3 regions of the Enterobacter sp. MGH 24 genome follow, and region 2 is predicted to be linked to each of the others. Evidence: predicted binding sites of a transcription regulator. Region 2 holds the regulator's gene; each other region holds the start of a gene.

Evidence for each region. The regulator PurR, encoded in region 2, represses purine synthesis genes. The targets are predictions, from matches to a motif close to CANGCAAACGTTTGCNTG.
Region 1: glyA (serine hydroxymethyltransferase) is a predicted target of PurR. The motif match lies at 2,052-2,069, and genes of this name have one in related genera.
Region 3: gcvT (glycine cleavage system aminomethyltransferase GcvT) is a predicted target of PurR. The motif match lies at 3,331-3,348, and genes of this name have one in related genera.

The regions. Positions count from the first base shown of each region.
Region 1 is NZ_KI535657.1:179,912-186,676, forward strand. Features, by position in the region: gene L370_RS20905 (3-phenylpropionate MFS transporter) at 1-31, opposite strand, end outside; gene L370_RS20900 (DoxX family protein) at 205-627, shown strand; gene glyA (serine hydroxymethyltransferase) at 682-1,935, opposite strand; gene hmpA (NO-inducible flavohemoprotein) at 2,240-3,430, shown strand; gene glnB (nitrogen regulatory protein P-II) at 3,489-3,827, opposite strand; gene glrR (two-component system response regulator GlrR) at 3,908-5,245, opposite strand; gene qseG (two-component system QseEF-associated lipoprotein QseG) at 5,232-5,969, opposite strand; gene qseE (two component system sensor histidine kinase QseE/GlrK) at 5,970-6,765, opposite strand, start outside.
Region 2 is NZ_KI535657.1:3,420,661-3,427,425, forward strand. Features, by position in the region: gene cfa (cyclopropane fatty acyl phospholipid synthase) at 1-831, opposite strand, end outside; gene punC (purine nucleoside transporter PunC) at 1,130-2,329, opposite strand; gene punR (DNA-binding transcriptional activator PunR) at 2,444-3,355, shown strand; gene purR (HTH-type transcriptional repressor PurR) at 3,374-4,399, opposite strand; gene L370_RS23475 (cytochrome bd-I oxidase subunit CydH) at 4,697-4,786, shown strand; gene L370_RS05820 (MFS transporter) at 4,951-6,117, shown strand; gene sodB (superoxide dismutase [Fe]) at 6,156-6,737, opposite strand.
Region 3 is NZ_KI535657.1:529,098-535,862, reverse strand. Features, by position in the region: gene pepP (Xaa-Pro aminopeptidase) at 1-619, shown strand, start outside; gene ubiH (2-octaprenyl-6-methoxyphenyl hydroxylase) at 616-1,794, shown strand; gene ubiI (FAD-dependent 2-octaprenylphenol hydroxylase) at 1,807-3,009, shown strand; gene gcvT (glycine cleavage system aminomethyltransferase GcvT) at 3,407-4,501, shown strand; gene gcvH (glycine cleavage system protein GcvH) at 4,525-4,914, shown strand; gene gcvP (aminomethyl-transferring glycine dehydrogenase) at 5,042-6,765, shown strand, end outside.

The DNA of each region.
Region 1 (6,765 bases), 3.2 Mb from region 2:
GCGCCAGCCAGCGCGTGGAATGCAAGACCATGAATCCCTCCCGAAATCGAGGCCATAGTCTGGCGAGAATATAAAAATTAAGCAAGTCGATAGCGTGCTATAAATTAACGAAAAATTAACATCTTGTGCAGTCGTCTGGCTTATGGCAGGGAATGAAAATATGTATTACGTTTAAATTACTCCACTTGCAGAGGTTTTTCTGCCATGAACTCACTACGTTATTTCGATTTCGGTCAGTCACGTCACCTGCTGCTGCTGATTGGCCGCATCGCGCTTGTCGTGCTGTTTATTATCTTTGGTTATCCAAAACTGACGGGGTTTAGCGGCACCGTACAATATATGACGTCGCTGGGCACGCCGATGCCCATGCTGGCGGCCATCATTGCGGTGGTGATGGAAGTGCCTGCCGCCATCCTGATCGTCCTGGGCTTTTTCACCCGTCCTCTCGCGGTACTGTTTGTTTTCTATACCCTCGGAACGGCGGTGATTGGACACCACTACTGGGATATGACAGGTGATGCGGTCGTACCGAATATGATTAACTTCTACAAGAATATCAGTATTGCTGGCGCCTTTATTTTGCTGGCCATTGTTGGTCCGGGCGCGATTTCCCTTGACCGGCGTTAAGCCATAAAAAAAGGCCGCAAGCGCGGCCTTTTTTATTTCTGCAAAGCAGAGGAATTATGCGTATACCGGGAAGCGTGCGCAGATATCCAGAACTTTACCTTTGACGCGCTCGATTACCGCTTCGTCATTGATGTTGTCCAGAACGTCACACATCCAGCCAGCCAGCTCTTTCACTTCCGCTTCTTTGAAACCGCGGCGCGTCACGGCCGGAGAACCGATACGGATACCGGAGGTCACGAACGGGCTCTTCGGATCGTTTGGCACGCTGTTTTTGTTCACGGTGATGTTGGCGCGGCCCAGGGCAGCGTCAGCTTCTTTACCGGTCAGGTTCTTATCAACCAGATCCAGCAGGAACAGGTGGTTTTCAGTACCGCCGGATACCACTTTGTAGCCACGGTTCAGGAACACTTCCACCATCGCTTTGGCGTTCTTAGCAACCTGCTGCTGATAAACCTTGAACTCTGGCTCCATCGCTTCTTTCAGCGCGACCGCTTTTGCCGCGATAACGTGCATCAGCGGGCCGCCCTGCGCGCTTGGGAACACCGCGGAGTTCAGTTTTTTGTACAGCTCTTCGTCACCGCCTTTCGCCAGGATCAGGCCACCGCGTGGACCCGCCAGGGTTTTGTGGGTGGTGGTGGTCACAACGTGAGCGTGTGGCACCGGGTTCGGGTAAACGCCAGCGGCAATCAGGCCCGCAACGTGCGCCATGTCGACGAACAGGTAAGCACCGATGCTGTCCGCGATTTCACGCATTTTTGCCCAGTCAACCACGCCGGAGTAAGCCGAGAAGCCGCCGATGATCATCTTCGGTTTGTGCTCTTTAGCCTGCTTCGCCATATCTTCGTAGTCAATTTTGCCGGACTCATCAATACCGTAAGGGATGATGTTATACAGTTTGCCGGAGAAGTTAACCGGGGAGCCGTGAGTCAGGTGGCCGCCCTGCGCCAGGTTCATACCCAGAACGGTATCGCCCGGCTGCAGCAGCGCGGTGTAGACCGCGAAGTTAGCCTGAGAGCCAGAGTGCGGCTGCACGTTTGCGTAGTCAGCGCCAAAGAGTTCTTTCGCACGGTCGATAGCCAGCTGCTCAACGATATCAACGTACTCGCAACCGCCGTAGTAGCGTTTGCCCGGATAACCTTCAGCATATTTGTTGGTCAGCTGAGAACCCTGCGCCTGCATCACGCGCGGGCTGGTGTAGTTTTCGGAGGCGATCAGTTCGATGTGCTCTTCCTGACGTACTTTTTCCTGCTCCATAGCCTGCCACAGTTCGGCATCATAATCGGCAATGTTCATTTCACGCTTTAACATCCGCATCTCCTGACTCAGCTAACAAGTAAATTTTGGCCTGAAAAGGCAGTCCTGTTGGACGACGGGCAACAGTATAACTGATTAGTTCTGTGATAACAGGTCTTGACAAACGATTTTACGCAAACGTTTTCCTACGCGCCACGCAAGGGTTTGAGGAATAAAGCTCTCGCCATTTCCAGCGGATTTCTTTTCAGGTTTGTGATGCATATTTTTCATCTTGCAAAGAACCATTTACAACGCATGGGTATTTTTTATAAGATGCATTTAAAATACATTATTAAAGTCACATCAGAAGGATGCGCTCATGCTCGACGCTCAAACCATCGCTACCGTTAAAGCCACCATTCCCCTGCTGGTGCAAACCGGCCCTAAACTCACCGCCCATTTCTACGATCGCATGTTCACGCACAACCCGGAGCTCAAAGAAATTTTCAACATGAGCAACCAGCGTAACGGCGATCAGCGTGAAGCGCTGTTCAACGCCATCGCGGCCTACGCCAGCAATATTGAAAACCTGGCTGCACTGCTGCCCGCGGTGGAAAAAATCGCTCAGAAACATACCAGCTTCCAGATCCAACCCGAGCAGTACAACATTGTGGGTGGCCACCTGCTGGCAACGCTGGACGAGATGTTCAGCCCGGGCCAGGAGGTGCTGGACGCGTGGGGTAAAGCCTACGGCGTGCTGGCAAACGTGTTTATCACCCGTGAAGCCCAGATCTACAGCGAAAACGCCAGCAAGAACGGCGGCTGGGAAGGCACGCGCACCTTCCGCATCGTTGAGAAAACGCCGCGCAGCGCGCTGATTACCAGCTTTGAATTCGAGCCAGTGGACGGACAGCCGGTTGCCGATTACCAGCCGGGCCAGTATCTGGGCGTGTGGCTGAAACCTGAAGGTTTCCCGCACCAGGAGATCCGCCAGTATTCTCTTACCCGCAAGCCAAACGGCAAAGGCTATCGCATTGCGGTGAAGCGTGAGGACGGCGGTCAGGTTTCCAACTGGCTACACAACGAAGCCAACGTGGGCGACGTGGTCCATCTGGCCGCGCCGGCGGGCGATTTCTTCATGGCCGTAGAAGCGAATATCCCGGTTACGCTGATCTCTGCGGGCGTCGGCCAAACGCCAATGCTGGCGATGCTCGATACCCTGGCGAAAGCAAACCACGATGCGCAGGTCAACTGGTTCCACGCTGCGGAAAACGGTGACGTGCACGCCTTTGCGGATGAAGTGAAAACGCTCGGGGCGTCCCTGCCGCGCTTCACCGCGCATACCTGGTATCGCCTGCCGACGGACGCAGACCGCGCAGCCGCACGGTTTGACAGCGAAGGTCTGATGAATTTAAGCCAGATGGAAGGAGCGTTTAGCGCGCCGGACATGCAGTTCTACGTCTGTGGTCCGGTGGCGTTTATGCAGTATGCCGCGCAGCAGCTGGTGGCGCTGGGTGTGAACAAAGACAACATTCATTACGAATGTTTCGGGCCGCATAAGGTGCTGTAATGAAAAAGCCCCTCGAACGAGGGGCTTTTTTTCGCCGGATGGCGGCTGCGAAATCTAATTAAATCGCGGCGTCATCTTCTTCGCCGGTACGGATACGAATCACGCGCGCCACGTCGAAGACGAAGATTTTACCGTCGCCGATTTTGCCCGTCTGCGCGGTGCGGATAATGGTATCCACGCACGTATCGACGATATCGTCGCTGACCACGATTTCAATTTTTACTTTCGGCAGAAAGTCGACCATGTACTCTGCGCCACGGTAAAGCTCGGTGTGGCCCTTCTGACGACCAAAACCTTTCACTTCCGTCACGGTCATCCCGGTGATGCCGACTTCCGCCAGCGCTTCACGCACATCATCCAGTTTGAAAGGTTTAATAATCGCATCAATCTTTTTCATGGTGGGTCCTTAAACTCTTGCCTGTAAGCTGCCTCGTAATCGATTGCTCACAGTATCATATTCAGGCAAATTTTGCGGTACTACTCTTTAAAATCGTTCGCTTCAAGCTCATGGCGCGACAGCAGCTTATAGAACTCGGTACGGTTGCGTCCGGCCATGCGCGCCGCGTGGGTCACATTGCCTTTGGTGATCTGCAATAGCTTGCGCAGATAGTTCAGCTCGAATTGATTCCGCGCTTCGGCAAACGTCGGCAGGGCCGTGTTTTCCCCTTCCAGCGCCTGCTCCACCAGCGCATCGCTTATAACCGGTGAAGAGGTCAGCGCCACGCACTGCTCAATCACGTTCACCAGCTGACGCACGTTACCCGGCCAGCCTGCGGCCATCAGCCGCTTCATCGCGTCGGTGGAAAACGCGCGCACGAACGGTTTATGACGATCGGCCGCCTGGCGCAAAAGGTGGTTCGCCAGCAGCGGAATGTCTTCCGCACGTTCCGCCAGCGCCGGGATCTTCAGGTTCACCACGTTCAGACGGTAGTAGAGATCTTCGCGAAACTCGTTGCGGGCCATCACTTTTGGCAGGTCGCGGTGCGTTGCCGAAATAATACGCACGTTAATATCAATATCGCGGTTGCTGCCCAGCGGGCGGACTTTTCGCTCCTGCAGCACGCGCAGCAGTTTGACCTGTAGCGGCGCGGGCATATCGCCAATCTCGTCCAGGAACAGGGTGCCGCCTTCCGCAGCCTGGAACAGCCCTTCCCGGCTGCTCACCGCGCCGGTGAATGCGCCGCGGGCGTGACCAAACAGTTCAGATTCAAGCAGCTGTTCCGGAAGCGCACCGCAGTTAATGGCGATAAAGGCGTTTTTACTGCGCGGGCTGGCGTTATGGATCGCCTGCGCCAGGATCTCTTTCCCGGTTCCGCTCTGGCCGTTGATGAGCACGCTGACGTCGGACTGCGCCACCATCCGGGCCTGTTCAAGCAGACGCAGCATAATGGGACTGCGGGTGACGATGGACTCCCGCCACGCTTCATCCCCCGCCGGGGCGGCATGTTCCAGCGCGCTGTCGATAGCCTTATACAACGCGTCTTTGTCCACCGGCTTGGTCAGGAAGCTGAATACCCCCTGCTGGGTTGCGGCAACCGCATCCGGGATCGACCCGTGCGCCGTCAGGATAATCACGGGCATACCCGGCTGTTGCTTCTGGATCTCCGCAAACAGCTGCAGGCCATCCATTTCGTCCATCCGCAGGTCGCTTATCACCAGATCGATTTTCTCGCGGCTGAGGATCTTCAGCCCCTCCAGCCCGCTTTCAGCGGTCACGACGCTGTAGCCTTCACTCACCAGACGCATCCCCAGCAGCTTTAACAGCCCGGGATCGTCATCCACCAGTAAGAGATGGGCAGGTTTACGGCTCGTCATGCTTCACATCCTCTTGTTTCGGCGTATCGCTGTCCGGTGCCGCGGATGAACTCCCCGGCTGATATTTACGCGACGAGAGCTGTCTTTCGATATCGGTCAGGTTCTCCAGCTTCCGCGTCGTGGTATCCAGCTCGGTACGTAAATGCTGTTGCTGTTGACGCAGGGTATCAAGCTCGCTGTCGGTTGACTGTTGCAGCTTGCTGTAGCGGGAGCGCTCTTCAGACAGCTGAAGCTGTAATGTCTGCCCGTCGCGCCAGAGCTGGTATACCGGGCGTACCTGCACGGGAAGATTGACCACAAACGTGTCCAGTCGGGTCACATTGACGCGGCGTTCAACGGGGGTGATTTTCGCATCTGCGAGTAAAATCCCACGCTTGAACGCGTCCTGCCAGGTGTCGTCATCCAGCATCGCCGCCTTCGAGCGGGCGTCTACCGGCGCCAGACGCTGGGCGCAATCTATTCCACGCAGCCAGAACAGCGGGTTGCTTTCGACGTCATGCCCTGACAGGTTCCAGATGTCGTCACAGCGGGTTGAGAGAAAATCTGCCAGCTGGTTATCGGGCCATTTATCTGCTTGTTTATCGCTTATTGCACTTTGTGGCGCATGGGATACACACCCAGCCAGAAATAAACAGGGCAGGCTCAGGCGAAACGTGTTGCTGGAAAACACCGCGCGTACGGCGCGGAGAAAGACGTGTGACATACTCACCAGACATAGATTCATTTATTGATTTTTCCGGCTCAGGGGCAGTTCAATACGAAAGCAAACATCTGAACGTTCGTCCGCGACAATGTTTAGCTCACCCTGCATGCGTCGTATGCAGTCTCGGGCGATGCTCAAGCCCAGCCCGCTTCCTTTAACCGCGCCTTTCCGCTGATGACTTCCCTGGAAGAAGGGTTCGAAGATCATGATTTTTTCGTCATCGGGGATCGGGGTACCGGTGTTTGCGACGTCAATAAACACCCGTGAACCATTCGTGTTACTTCGGATATAAATGTTACCGGATTCAGTACCATAGTGCACCGCATTGGAGTAAAGATTATCCAGAACGCTCATCAGCAGCATGGGTTCAGCCAGGCACGCAGGCGCATTCAGCTCGACGCCGGTATGCATCATTTTAGCTCTTGCTGGCAAGCTATGGGCGGAGATCACCATATCTACCAGCGGCTCAATCTCAACGTTTTCCAGTACGACCGCCCCGTCAGCCAGCTTGCGGTTGTAATCCAGCAGCTGCTCAATCAGCTTTTGCAGATTGCGGCTGCTGTTATCCAGGATCTCGACAATTTCTTTCTGTTCTGGCGTAAGGGCCCCAGCCACCTCGTCCGCCAGCAGCTCCGTACCTTCACGCATGCTGGCCAGCGGCGTTTTAAGCTCATGAGAGATATGGCGCAGGAACTGATGGCGCTGGGATTCGAGCCACGCCAGGCGCTCGGACAGCCAGATAATGCGCTGGCCGACGGATCGTAGCTCGCGTGGACCTTTAAAGGAGACCGTATCCCCGAGCGATTTCCCCTCCCCC
Region 2 (6,765 bases):
GACGTTATTGTCGGTCCGCTTAGAGCCGATGGTGTGCAGCAGGAAGATGCCGTCCGGTTTCAGATTACGATCCACCACCTCAAAATAGGTAGCGTAGTTTTTCGGCCCGACGTGCTCGAACATGCCGACGGAAACGATCCGGTCAAACTGTTCGTTCAGGTCACGGTAATCCTGCAGCCGGATATCGACATCAAGGCCCTGGCAGCGCTCCCGCGCCATTTTTTGCTGTTCCGCTGAAATTGTCACGCCGACGACGCTGACGCCGTAGTGCTTCGCCATAAAATACGCCAGCCCGCCCCAGCCACAGCCGATATCCAGCACGCGCATACCGGGCTGCAGCTGCAGCTTCTCGCTAATCAGACGCAGCTTAGCCTGCTGAGCCTCTTCAAGCGTCGAGGCCTCTTTCCAGTAGGCGCAGGAGTATTGCATGAAAGGGTCCAGCATACGGCTGAACAGGTCATTGCCAAGATCGTAGTGTTCTTTGCCAACGATCCACGCGCGTTTTTTACTTTGCAGATTGAACAGTCGGGCAGAGGCGACACGCAGGGTGTCTTTCAGATTGCGAGGGAGTTGATTTTCAAGACCGGCACGCAGCACGCTGGCGAAAAAGGTATCCAGACGTTCGCACTCCCACCAGCCGTCCATATAGCTTTCTCCCAGGCCTAACGATCCCTCCCGCAGCACGCGTTTAAAAAAGTCGGGATGTTTAACCTGAGGATCGGATGGTGATGATCCATTGATAGTGATGCCTGCTCGACCTAACAGTTCACTGACGATCCGGGACCAGTTATCGTCCGGAACGCTGACTTCTTCTATACACGATGAACTCATAGCTTCTCCATCACCCTACTGTGATCAGAACCTTAAAACAGCGTAGACGCTTTTTTTGGTTTGTGAGAAATCTCACGGTAAATACCGCGAGGCTAATATCCGACGTAGAACAGAGGAAGGGAGATAACCCTTGCCGAAATGCCTTCCATGGTAAAACGGGAGCGCTCCGGCTCCCGTTAACACTTAATATTTATCGTATTTAATCGAACCAAATTTAGTATAGGCCTCAAAATTTGGTGATTCAATAGAAAATTCTTAGCAACCTAATCACTGAAAATTAACATGATTTCCGGCGCGATTATGCATGTGACGTTTCAGCCTGAGCGCGGTTAGCCTGCTCACGCTGCGCGGAGGCCTGCATGCGATAGCCCATCACCGCCAGCGCAACGGTCACCAGCATCACGCTGGTGGTGGTCAGGAGCGGCGTAGCAATCAGCGCAGAGACCACCAGACTTGCCAGGAAGCACAGCCCCAGCTGCAGGGTGTTCTGCAGCGCGGCGGCGCGGCCCGTCGCCTGCGGGAAGGGGCGCAGCGCCTGGGCCACAACAATCGGGTAAATCGCCCCGTTCGCGACGGCCATCACGCAGAATGGGATCAAAATTTCGGCCAGACCGGCACCCGGAATAAAGCCAACGGCCCAGGTCCCAATGACGCTCAGCGCATACAGCACCAGCAGCCATGGCAGCATCTGCTGACCTTCCCACTTTTGCAGCGCCGCGCGACAGCCGTACCCGCCCACCAGGAACGCAATGGTCTGCGGAACATAGCTCAGGCCGATGGCTGCCGGGCTGTAGCCCATATCATGCAGAATGAACGGCGAGCCGGTGAGCCACGCGAAGAAGCTTGCCGAGCAGGCGGCATAGATCAGGACATTACCGCGATACGCTGTGGTGCTGAGCAGGGAAGTGAAGGTAATCGGCTTCGCGTCAGCATGGGCTTCTTTTTTATGCGCGGGCTTGAGGGCGAACGCCGGCAGCATCAGTACCAGGGTAATGGCAAACAGCGTGGCGAAGATGGCCTGCCAGTCGAAATGCGCGAGGATCCAGCTGCCCAGCAGAGGGGCGAGGGCTGGTGAGAGACCTACCAGCGGCATAATGGTGGCGAAAATACGGTTAGTGCGGTTAGCCGGGTAATAGTCGGTGACCAGCGCCTGCCAGGTCACGGCCGCGGCACAGACGCCCACGGCCTGAATAAAACGCAGCACCAGCAGCCAGGTGGCATCACGTACCCATAACATCCCCAGGCAGCCCACGGCAAAAATGGCCAGGCCCAGCAGCAGTACCGGTTTACGACCAAAGCGATCCGAGAGCGGTCCCCAGAGCAGCTGTGCGAAAGCAAAACCGGCGAGGAACAAACTCAGGCTGGCGCTGATAGCGGCAGCGGGGGTTTGCAGATCTTCCTGCATGGCGGCAAACGCCGGCAGGTACATATCGGTGGCCAAAAAGCCCAGCACGCTTAAGCCGCCGAGCCAGACTAAAAAACCGTTCCTGGGTTGCATTATTTTATTCTCCTGAGGAGGCAGGTATACATTGGCGCTGAGTGTAGGGAGTGCAAAGCCGCTTGTGAAACGCTAATATTTGGCGGGTGCATTCAAATTTTTTGCAGGCAGAAAATGTGGTCAGATTATTCTCTTGAAGTGGTCGATGCTGTCGCGCGTAACGGCAGCTTTAGTGGTGCAGCGCAGGAGCTGCACCGCGTCCCTTCGGCAATCAGCTACACGGTGCGTCAGCTGGAGGAGTGGCTGGCGGTTCCGCTGTTTGAACGGCGGCATCGTGATGTGGAATTAACGCCCGCAGGCGCGTGGTTTTTGAAGGAAGGGCGTTCTGTTATCAAAAAAATGCAGATCACCCGCGAACAGTGTCAGCAGATCGCTAACGGCTGGCGGGGACATCTTTCCATCGCGGTGGATAACATCGTTAAGCCGGAACGCACCCGGCAGATGATCGTCGACTTCTATCGTCATTTCTCTGACGTCGAACTGCGGGTTTCGCAGGAGGTGTTCAACGGCGTCTGGGATGCGCTGGCGGACGGCAGGGCAGAGATGGCGATCGGGGCCACGCAGGCGATCCCGGTCGGGGGACGTTACGCCTTTCGCGATATGGGAATGCTGAGCTGGAAGTGCGTGGTGGCAAGCGATCATCCGCTGGCGGCGATGGAAGGGCCGCTGAGCGATGACACGCTGCGCAACTGGCCGTCGCTGGTGCTGGAGGATACGTCCCGTTCATTGCCCAAGCGTATCACCTGGCTTCTGGACAACCAGCGGCGGGTGGTGGCCCCTGACTGGGAATCGTCGGCAACGTGCCTCAGTGCCGGGCTGTGCGTCGCGATGGTGCCCGTTCATTTTGCGCGTCCGCGCATCGATACCGGAGAATGGGTTGAACTGACGCTGGATAATCCGTTCCCGGATGCGGCCTGCTGCCTCACCTGGCAGCAAAATGATGTCTCGCCTGCGATGGCCTGGCTGCTGGATTATCTGGGAGACAGCGAAACGCTGAACCGGGAATGGTTACGGGGGCCAGCATAGCTGGCCCCCGTAAAGCGATTAACGACGGTAGTCGCGGAACGGACCATCCGCAACGGAACGGCGTTCGATAAGACGCGGGTGAACTTCAATGGACTGCGACTCTTCACGCTTGTTGACGATCCTGTCCATCAGCATATTGAAGGCCGTTTCGCCCAGCGAATCTTTCGGCTGGTGAATGGTGGTCAATGCTGGCGTGAAGAAACGCGCGTTACGCACGTTGTCATACCCGATCACGGAAATATCCTGCGGGACGCGCAGGCCCAGCTCGTCGGCGGCGCAGAGCGCGCCCATTGCCATGATGTCACCTCCGCAGAACACGGCGGTTGGACGGTGCGGCTGGGAGACAATCTGCTGCATCGCGCGGTATCCCGACTCCGGCTCAAAGTCGCCCTGCACAATCCAGTTTTCCGGCACGTTGATCAGCGCTTCTTCCATCGCTTTCATAAAACCAGCCAGACGGCCCGCGCCGGTGTTGCGCTCCAGCGGACCGGGGATCACGCCAATCTCTCGGTGACCGCGTTCGATCAGATAACGACCGGCCATATAGCCGCCTTCAAAGGCGTTGTCGATAACTGAATCGGTGAAGTCAGCGCGTGCTTCGCCCCAGTCCATCACTACCATCGGAATATGGCGATACTCTTCCAGCATGGACAGCACGGACTCCGGATACTCGGAACACATTACCAGCAGGCCATCAACGCGCTTTTGCGCCATCATTGACAGGTAGGCGCGCTGTTTTTCAATGCTGTTCCACGCGTTGCCCAGAATCAGGGTATAGCCTTTCTGGAAGCAGTTTTTCTCAACCGCTTCAATGATCTCGGCAAAATAGGCCGCTTCACTGCTGGTCGCCAGCAATCCAATGGACTTGGTGTGATTAACCTTGAGGCTACGCGCAACCGCACTTGGCGAATAGTGCAGCTCTTTGATTGCTGCCCAGACGGCATTGCGCGTCTCTTCCGCCACAAAGCGGGTTTTGTTAATTACATGTGATACGGTTGTAGTGGAAACGTTTGCGCGTTTTGCTACGTCTTTAATTGTTGCCATTAAATGTCACTCCAGACCATATCCTAAGCTCCTGAAAAACCTGAAGGTAAACGTTTGCCTTCTCTCACCCTTATCTCGCAATCTTGAATTGCGGCACGCCGGGAAAACGACACGGGACGTCAGGAGGGGGTCAATGGCCGGTACGCTAATAAATTTAGCGTGGAATTTTGTCCTATCTTGATGAAAAGGGGAAGAGGTAAAGTGGTTATCAGTATAAATCCAGGAAGATTTTTGATGTAATCTGTGCAAAAATGAGCAAGCTCACTTTTCGTGGGGGGATTAAAAGGAGAAAAATTGATGAGTACCGATCTGAAGTTTTCGTTGTTCACCACCATTGTTGTGCTGGCTCTGATTGTCGCGGCCGGTCTGACGGCTGCGCTGCACTGATTTACGCGGAGGGAGAGCCTTCTCCCCCCCGACTCCCCCGGATTGTTACTTCTCTGGCAAAAATCTTTTGCCATTTTGTTAACTTCTCATTTTTTGTGATTGATGTCATGCTTTCCACTTCTTTGTTCTGTGTCACCACATGACACGGCATCCGGAGTTGACGCATGAAAATCAATTTTCCCCTGCTGGCCCTGGCGATTGGCGCTTTTGGGATTGGCACCACTGAATTCTCCCCGATGGGGTTACTGCCTGTTATAGCCCGGGGCGTAGATGTCTCTATCCCTGCGGCAGGGATGTTAATTAGCGCCTATGCTATCGGCGTGATGGTCGGGGCGCCGCTGATGACGCTTCTGCTTTCGCACCGCGCGCGACGCAGTGCGCTGATTTTCCTGATGGCGATCTTCACCCTGGGCAACGTGCTTTCGGCCATTGCGCCGGACTACACCACATTGATGCTGTCCCGTATTCTGACCAGCCTTAACCACGGCGCGTTCTTTGGGCTGGGGTCGGTCGTGGCTGCCAGCGTGGTGCCAAAACATAAGCAGGCGAGCGCCGTGGCAACCATGTTTATGGGGCTAACGATTGCCAACATCGGCGGGGTCCCTGCGGCAACCTGGCTGGGAGAAGCGATCGGGTGGCGTATGTCCTTCCTGGCGACCGCCGGGCTGGGCGTGATTGCGATGGTAGCGCTGTTCTTCTCTCTGCCGAAAGGCAGCGCCGGAGAACGTCCGGAAGTGCGTAAAGAGCTGGCGGTGCTGATGCGCCCGCAGGTGCTTTCCGCGCTGCTTACCACCGTTCTCGGGGCAGGGGCGATGTTTACTCTCTACACCTACATTTCACCGGTATTGCATGACATCACCCACGCAACGCCTCTCTTTGTGACCGCGATGCTGGTGCTGATTGGCGTGGGCTTCTCGATTGGCAACTATCTCGGCGGGAAATTTGCCGACCGTTCCGTGAGCGGGACGCTGAAGGGCTTCTTAACCCTGCTGATTGTCATCATGGTTGCCATTCCGTGGCTGGCGCGTAATGAGTTCGGGGCCGCGATTGCGATGGTCGTCTGGGGTGCCGCGACCTTTGCCGTGGTGCCGCCATTGCAGATGCGCGTGATGCGCGTCGCGCATGAAGCGCCGGGACTTTCATCTTCCGTGAATATCGGTGCGTTTAACCTGGGTAATGCCCTGGGCGCCGCGGCCGGTGGGGCCGTGATTTCCGGTGGTCTGGGATACAGCTTTGTGCCGGTGATGGGGGCGATTATTGCCGCGCTCGGCCTGCTGCTGGTGATGATGTCGGGTCGTAAACAGCCTGAAGCAGCCTGCGCTGCGGAATAAACCAAAAACGCAGAAGGGCGAACCCTTCTGCGTGTCTCTTACGCGGCGAAGTTCTTCGCGACAAAGTCCCAGTTAACCAGTGCCCAGAAGTGCTCCAGGTAGTTCGGGCGCGCGTTGCGGTAATCAATGTAGTAAGCGTGTTCCCACACGTCCACGGTCATCAGCGGCTTAGCGCTGGTGGTCAGCGGGGTGCCCGCGTTAGAAGTGGACACGATAGCCAGTTTGCCATCCGCCTCTTTCACCAGCCACGTCCAGCCAGAACCGAAGTTCTTGATGGCGGCATCGGTAAATTTCGCTTTGAAATCTGCGAAGCTGCCAAATGCGGCGTTGATAGCGGTAGCCAGTTCACCGGCAGGTTCACCGCCGGCATTCGGTGCCAGGCAGTGCCAGTAGAAGGTGTGGTTCCACACCTGAGCGGCGTTGTTAAAGACGCCACCCTCAGAGCTGCGGACGATCTCTTCCAGCGTTTTGCCTTCGAAATCGGTGCCCTTGATCAGGTTGTTCAGGTTGGTGACGTACGTCTGGTGATGCTTGCCGTAATGATATTCCAGGGTTTCCGCAGAAATGTGCGGTGCCAGGGCGTCTTTTGCATACGGTAGTGCAGGTAATTCGAACGACATTGCTTCTCTCCTTATTGTATTTTGCGTT
Region 3 (6,765 bases), 2.9 Mb from region 2:
CGGCGGGGAAAACGGCTGCATTCTGCACTACACCGAAAACGAAAGCGCGCTGCGCGACGGCGATCTGGTGCTTATTGACGCCGGTTGCGAATATCAGTGCTACGCGGGGGATATCACCCGTACCTTCCCGGTGAACGGTAAATTCTCACCGGCACAGCGCGCGATTTACGACATCGTTCTCGAGTCGCTTGAGACGGCGCTCAGGCTGTATCGTCCCGGAACGTCCATGCAGGAAGTGACCGGCGAAGTGGTGCGCATCATGATTACCGGTCTGGTCAGGCTCGGGATCCTGAAAGGGGATGTTGATGCCCTGATTGCTGAGAATGCGCATCGACCGTATTTCATGCACGGCCTGAGCCACTGGCTGGGGCTGGATGTACATGACGTTGGCGCGTACGGCACCGACCGTTCGCGCGTGCTGGAGCCGGGCATGGTGTTAACCGTGGAGCCGGGGCTGTATATCGCGCCGGATGCCGACGTGCCTGAAGAGTACCGCGGGATTGGCATTCGTATTGAAGATGACATCGTTATTACCGAAACCGGTAACGAAAACCTGACCGCGAGCGTTGTGAAAAACGCTGACGATATCGAGGCGCTGATGGCAGCGGCACGCGTATGAGCGTGATTATCGTTGGCGGCGGCATGACCGGGGCCACGCTGGCGCTGGCCATCTCGCAATTGACGAAAGGCCAGCTTCCGGTGCACCTGGTGGAAGCCGTTGCGCCGCAGGCAAAGAATCATCCCGGTTTTGATTCCCGCGCCATTGCCCTGGCACAGGGTACCTGCCAGCAGCTGTCCCGTATTGGCATCTGGCAGGCGATCGCCGACTGCGCCACGGCAATTAACACCGTTCACGTCAGCGATCGCGGCCATGCTGGCTTTGTCACGCTGGACGCGCAGGATTACCGTATCGACGCGCTGGGTCAGGTTGTTGAGCTGCACGACGTCGGATTGCGACTGTTCCGCCTGCTTCAGGACGCGCCGGGCGTTACGCTGCATTGTCCGGCGCGCGTGGCAAGCGTAAGCCGCAGTGAGGCGTCGGTCAGCGTGACGCTGGAAAACGGCACCGTCCTTGAAGGCCAGCTTCTGGTCGCCGCGGACGGCTCGCGCTCGGCGCTCGGCACGCAGTGCGGCGTCGAGTGGCGTCAGCAGCCTTACGGGCAGGTTGCGGTCATTGCGAATGTCGCGACCGCAGCTGAACACAGCGGCCGGGCGTTTGAGCGTTTTACGCAGTACGGCCCGCTGGCGATGCTGCCGATGTCGGACGGGCGCTGTTCCCTGGTCTGGTGTCATCCGCAGGATAAGGCTGAAGAGGTTAAAGCCTGGTCAGACGAACGTTTTTGTACCGAGCTGCAAAAAGCTTTTGGCTGGCGGCTGGGGCGTATTACCCATGCGGGGAAACGTGCGGTCTACCCGCTGTCGTTAACCACCGCATCGCAGTCTGTTTCTCACCGCGTGGCGCTGGTCGGCAACGCCGCGCAGACATTACATCCGATTGCCGGACAAGGATTCAACCTTGGACTGCGGGATGTCATGAGCCTGGCGGAATCGCTGGCGCTGGCATGGAGTGAGCAAAAAGATTGCGGCGCGTATTCGGTGCTAAGCCATTACCAGAAGCGCCGCCAGGTGGATAAAGAGGCGACAATCGGCGTCACCGACGGCTTAGTCCATCTCTTTGCCAATCGTTGGGCACCGCTGGTTGCAGGCCGCAACCTCGGGCTAATGGCGATGGAATTATTCATTCCGGCACGTGACGTGCTGGCGCAGCGGACCCTGGGTTGGGTCGCGCGTTAAGGAGTTATCACCGTGCAAAATGTTGATGTCGCCATCGTTGGCGGCGGTATGGTCGGACTGGCGCTGGCCTGTGGTTTACAGGGCAGCGGCCTGCGCGTGGCGGTGCTGGAGCAAAAGCAGCCTCAGCCCGTTGCACCAGATGCTCCGCCGGAACTCCGCGTCTCGGCGATCAATGCCGCCAGCGAGAAATTGCTGACGCACCTTGGCGTCTGGGCAGATATTGTGGCGCAGCGCGCCAGCTGCTATCACGGCATGGAAGTGTGGGATAAAGACAGCTTTGGTCATATTGCTTTTGATGATGAAAGCATGGGCTATAGCCATCTGGGTCACATCATCGAAAACGCGGTGATCCACCACGCGCTGTGGCAGAAAGCGCAGCAGTGCAGCGACGTAACGCTGGTTGCGCCCGCGCAGATCCAGCAGGTGGCGTGGGGGGAAAACGAGGCGTTTATCACCCTGCAAAGCGGCGACATGCTGACCGCGCGTCTGGTGGTCGGTGCTGACGGTGCCAACTCCTGGCTGCGCAACAAAGCCGATATCCCGCTGACCTTCTGGGATTACCGCCATCATGCTCTGGTCGCGACGATCCGTACCGAGGAGCCGCACGGCGGCGTGGCGCGGCAGATTTTCCACAACGACGGCATTCTGGCGTTCCTGCCGCTTGCCGATCCGCACCTGTGCTCTATCGTCTGGTCACTGGTGCCGGAAAAAGCGCAGCTGATGCAGGCGGCGACGCCGGATGCCTTTAACCAGGCGCTGTGCGTGGCGTTTGATAACCGCCTTGGCTTGTGCACGCTTGAAAGCGAGCGACAGGTGTTCCCATTAACCGGCCGCTACGCGCGTCAGTTTGCCGCGCACCGTCTGGCGCTGGTGGGAGATGCGGCCCATACCATTCATCCGCTGGCCGGGCAGGGTGTTAACCTTGGCTTTATGGACGCGGCGGAGCTGGTTGAGGAACTGCGTCGCCTGCATCGCGAAGGCAAAGATATCGGTCAGCATCTCTACCTGCGTCGCTACGAGCGCAGCCGCAAGCACAGTGCGGCGATGATGCTGGCGGGCATGCAGGGCTTCCGCGAGCTGTTTGCCGGAGCCAATCCGGCGAAAAAACTGCTGCGCGATATCGGACTCAAGCTTGCTGACACCCTTCCGGGTGTTAAACCTCAACTCCTCCGTCAGGCGATGGGTCTTAACGACCTGCCGGACTGGCTACGTTAATTTAGACCCCTGTCACACTTTATTTTCCCGGCCTCTGCGCCGGGGAAATTCCCTCGTTTGAAATATTCTAATTTCACCTCATTTTTCGCATTAGATAATCTAATGTCACGTTTTTGTCGTTACGGAAATTCGGCCCGTTTTTCCGCACGAAATATCACCATGTGCTAAATCCTGTTAGATCATTGTTAATTTTGTGCGGGGTTAATCGCATTTTTCCAGTGAATAACTCTGTAGGCTTTTCAGCGTTTTTTGGTCATAAGCTAATGTGATGACCCGTTTTGCCTTATGGTTAACCGCCGGTTTCGGTGGTAAGTTCAGGTAAAAGAGAACGTTTGCGTCGGCACTCGGGAACGAGGCCGATACCGGGTTTCACGGTGAATTTTTCAACGAGGACAAGATGGCTCAACAGACTCCTTTGTACGAACAACACGTGTTATGCGGCGCCCGCATGGTGGACTTCCATGGCTGGATGATGCCGCTGCACTACGGCTCGCAGATTGATGAGCACCACGCGGTGCGCACCGATGCCGGTATGTTCGACGTGTCCCACATGACGATTGTCGATCTGCGCGGTAGCCGCACCCGGGAGTTTTTGCGTTATCTGCTGGCAAATGACGTCGCCAAACTGAAGACGCCGGGTAAAGCGCTCTATACCGGCATGCTGAATGCCTCGGGCGGCGTGATTGATGACCTTATCGTCTATTACTTCACTGAAGATTTCTTCCGCCTCGTTGTAAACTCCGCCACCCGCGAAAAAGACCTCTCCTGGATCACTCAACACGCCGAACCTTACGCCATTGACATCACCGTCCGTGACGACCTGTCGCTGATCGCCGTGCAGGGGCCGAACGCACAGGCGAAAGCCGCGTCTCTGTTTAACGACGAGCAGCGCAAAGCCACCGAGGGCATGAAGCCGTTCTTCGGCGTGCAGGCGGGGGATCTGTTTATCGCCACCACCGGCTACACCGGTGAAGCGGGCTACGAAATTGCGATGCCGAACGAGAAGGCCGCTGATTTCTGGCGCGCGCTGGTGGAAGCGGGCGTGAAGCCTGCGGGTCTGGGCGCGCGCGATACGCTGCGTCTGGAAGCGGGGATGAACCTCTACGGTCAGGAGATGGACGAAGGCGTCTCTCCGCTGGCCGCCAACATGGGCTGGACCATCGCGTGGGAACCGGCTGACCGTGACTTTATTGGCCGTGAAGCGCTGGAGATGCAGCGCGAGAAGGGCACTGAACAACTGGTGGGTCTGGTGATGACGGAAAAAGGTGTGCTGCGCGGCGAACTGCCGGTGCGCTTCACCGATGCCGACGGCAATCATCGCGAAGGCGTGATCACCAGCGGTACCTTCTCCCCAACGCTGGGCTACAGTATTGCACTGGCACGCGTGCCGGCGGGTATTGGCGAAACGGCGGTGGTGCAAATCCGCAACCGCGAAATGCCGGTCAACGTAACCAAACCGATTTTTGTTCGCGCCGGTAAGCCGGTCGCCTAATCATTTTTATCAGGAGAACTTCAATGAGCAATGTGCCAGCAGAACTGAAATACAGCAAAGAACACGAGTGGCTGCGCAAAGAGGCGGACGGCACTTACACCGTAGGGATCACCGAGCACGCGCAAGAGCTGCTGGGCGACATGGTGTTTGTTGACCTGCCTGACGTGGGCACGACCGTTAGCGCGGGCGACGACTGCGCCGTGGCGGAGTCCGTTAAGGCGGCTTCTGACATTTATGCCCCGGTAAGCGGCGAAATCGTTGCCGTCAACGACGCGCTGAGCGATTCGCCAGAGCTGGTGAACAGCGAGCCTTATGAAGGCGGCTGGATCTTCAAGATCAAAGCCAGCGACGAATCTCAGGTTGCCGCGCTGCTGGATGCGACCGCGTACGAAGCACTACTGGAAGACGAATAACGTTGTGCCGGATGGCGCTGCGCTTATCCGGCCTACAGATCTACGTAGGCCCGGTAAGCGTTAGCGCCACCGGGCAACAGCGTTACAGATAATTACGATTCACTGCACGTTTCAGGAACCATCGCTCATGACACAGACTTTAAGCCAGCTTGAAAACCGTGGCGCCTTCATTGAACGTCACATTGGGCCGGATGCTCAGCAACAGCAGGAGATGCTGAAGACAGTTGGCGCGGATTCATTAAACGCACTGATCGGCCAGATTGTGCCAAAAGACATCCAGCTTGCCACGCCGCCTCAGGTGGGGGAAGCCACTACGGAATTCGCCGCGCTGGCGGAGCTGAAGGCTATCGCAGGCCTGAACAAGCGCTATAAGTCTTACATTGGCATGGGCTACACCAACGTGCAGTTGCCGCCGGTTATCCTGCGCAACATGCTGGAAAACCCGGGCTGGTACACCGCTTACACCCCGTATCAGCCAGAAGTCTCCCAGGGCCGCCTGGAAGCGCTGCTGAACTTCCAGCAGGTGACGCTGGATCTGACCGGTATGGATATCGCCTCCGCCTCGCTGCTGGATGAAGCGACCGCTGCCGCCGAAGCAATGGCGATGGCAAAACGCGTGAGCAAGCTGAAAAATGCCAACCGCTTCTTCGTGGCGGCGGACGTGCATCCTCAGACGCTGGACGTGGTGCGCACCCGTGCGGAAACCTTCGGCTTTGACGTGATCGTCGACGACGCTGACAAAGTGCTGGATCACCAGGACGTCTTCGGCGTGCTGCTGCAGCAGGTAGGTACCACCGGCGAAGTGCACGACTACGGCGCGCTGATTGCCGAGTTGAAAACCCGCAAAGTGGTTGTCAGCGTTGCCGCCGATTTTATGGCGCTGGTGCTGCTGACGGCGCCGGGCAAACAGGGCGCGGATATTGTCTTCGGCTCAGCTCAGCGTTTCGGCGTGCCGATGGGCTACGGCGGCCCGCACGCGGCGTTCTTCGGCGCGAAAGATGAATTCAAACGCTCTATGCCTGGCCGTATTATCGGCGTCTCAAAAGATGCTGCCGGTAACACCGCGCTGCGCATGGCGATGCAGACTCGCGAGCAGCATATCCGCCGCGAGAAAGCGAACTCCAACATCTGTACCTCCCAGGTGCTGCTGGCAAACATCGCCAGCCTGTACGCCGTGTTCCACGGCCCGGCTGGCCTGAAGCGCATTGCCAGCCGCATTCACCGTCTGGCCGATATTCTGGCCTGCGGTCTGCAGCAGAAAGGCCTTAAGCTGCGCCACGCTCACTACTTCGACACCCTGTGTGTGGAAGTGGCGGACAAAGCGGCCGTGCTGGCGCGCGCGAACGCGGCAGAGATCAACCTGCGCAGCGATATCCACAACGCCGTTGGCATTACGCTGGATGAAAGTACCACCCGCGACGATATCCTGAACCTGTTCAGCGTGTTGCTGGGTGACGCACACGGTCTGGATATTGATGCGCTCGACAAAGAGGTCGCGCTCGACAGCCGCTCCATTCAGGAAAGCATGCTGCGCAATGACGCGATCCTGACGCATCCGGTCTTTAATCGCTACCACAGCGAAACCGAGATGATGCGCTATATGCACTCTCTGGAGCGCAAGGATCTGGCGCTGAACCAGGCGATGATCCCGCTGGGCTCCTGTACCATGAAGCTGAACGCCGCGGCAGAGATGATCCCGATCACCTGGCCTGAATTCTCCGAGCTGCACCCGTTCTGCCCGCCAGAGCAGGCGGAAGGTTATCACATGATGATCAACCAGCTTTCCGACTGGCTGGTGAAGCTGACCGGCTACGACGCGCTCTGCATGCAGCCGAACTCCGGCGCGCAGGG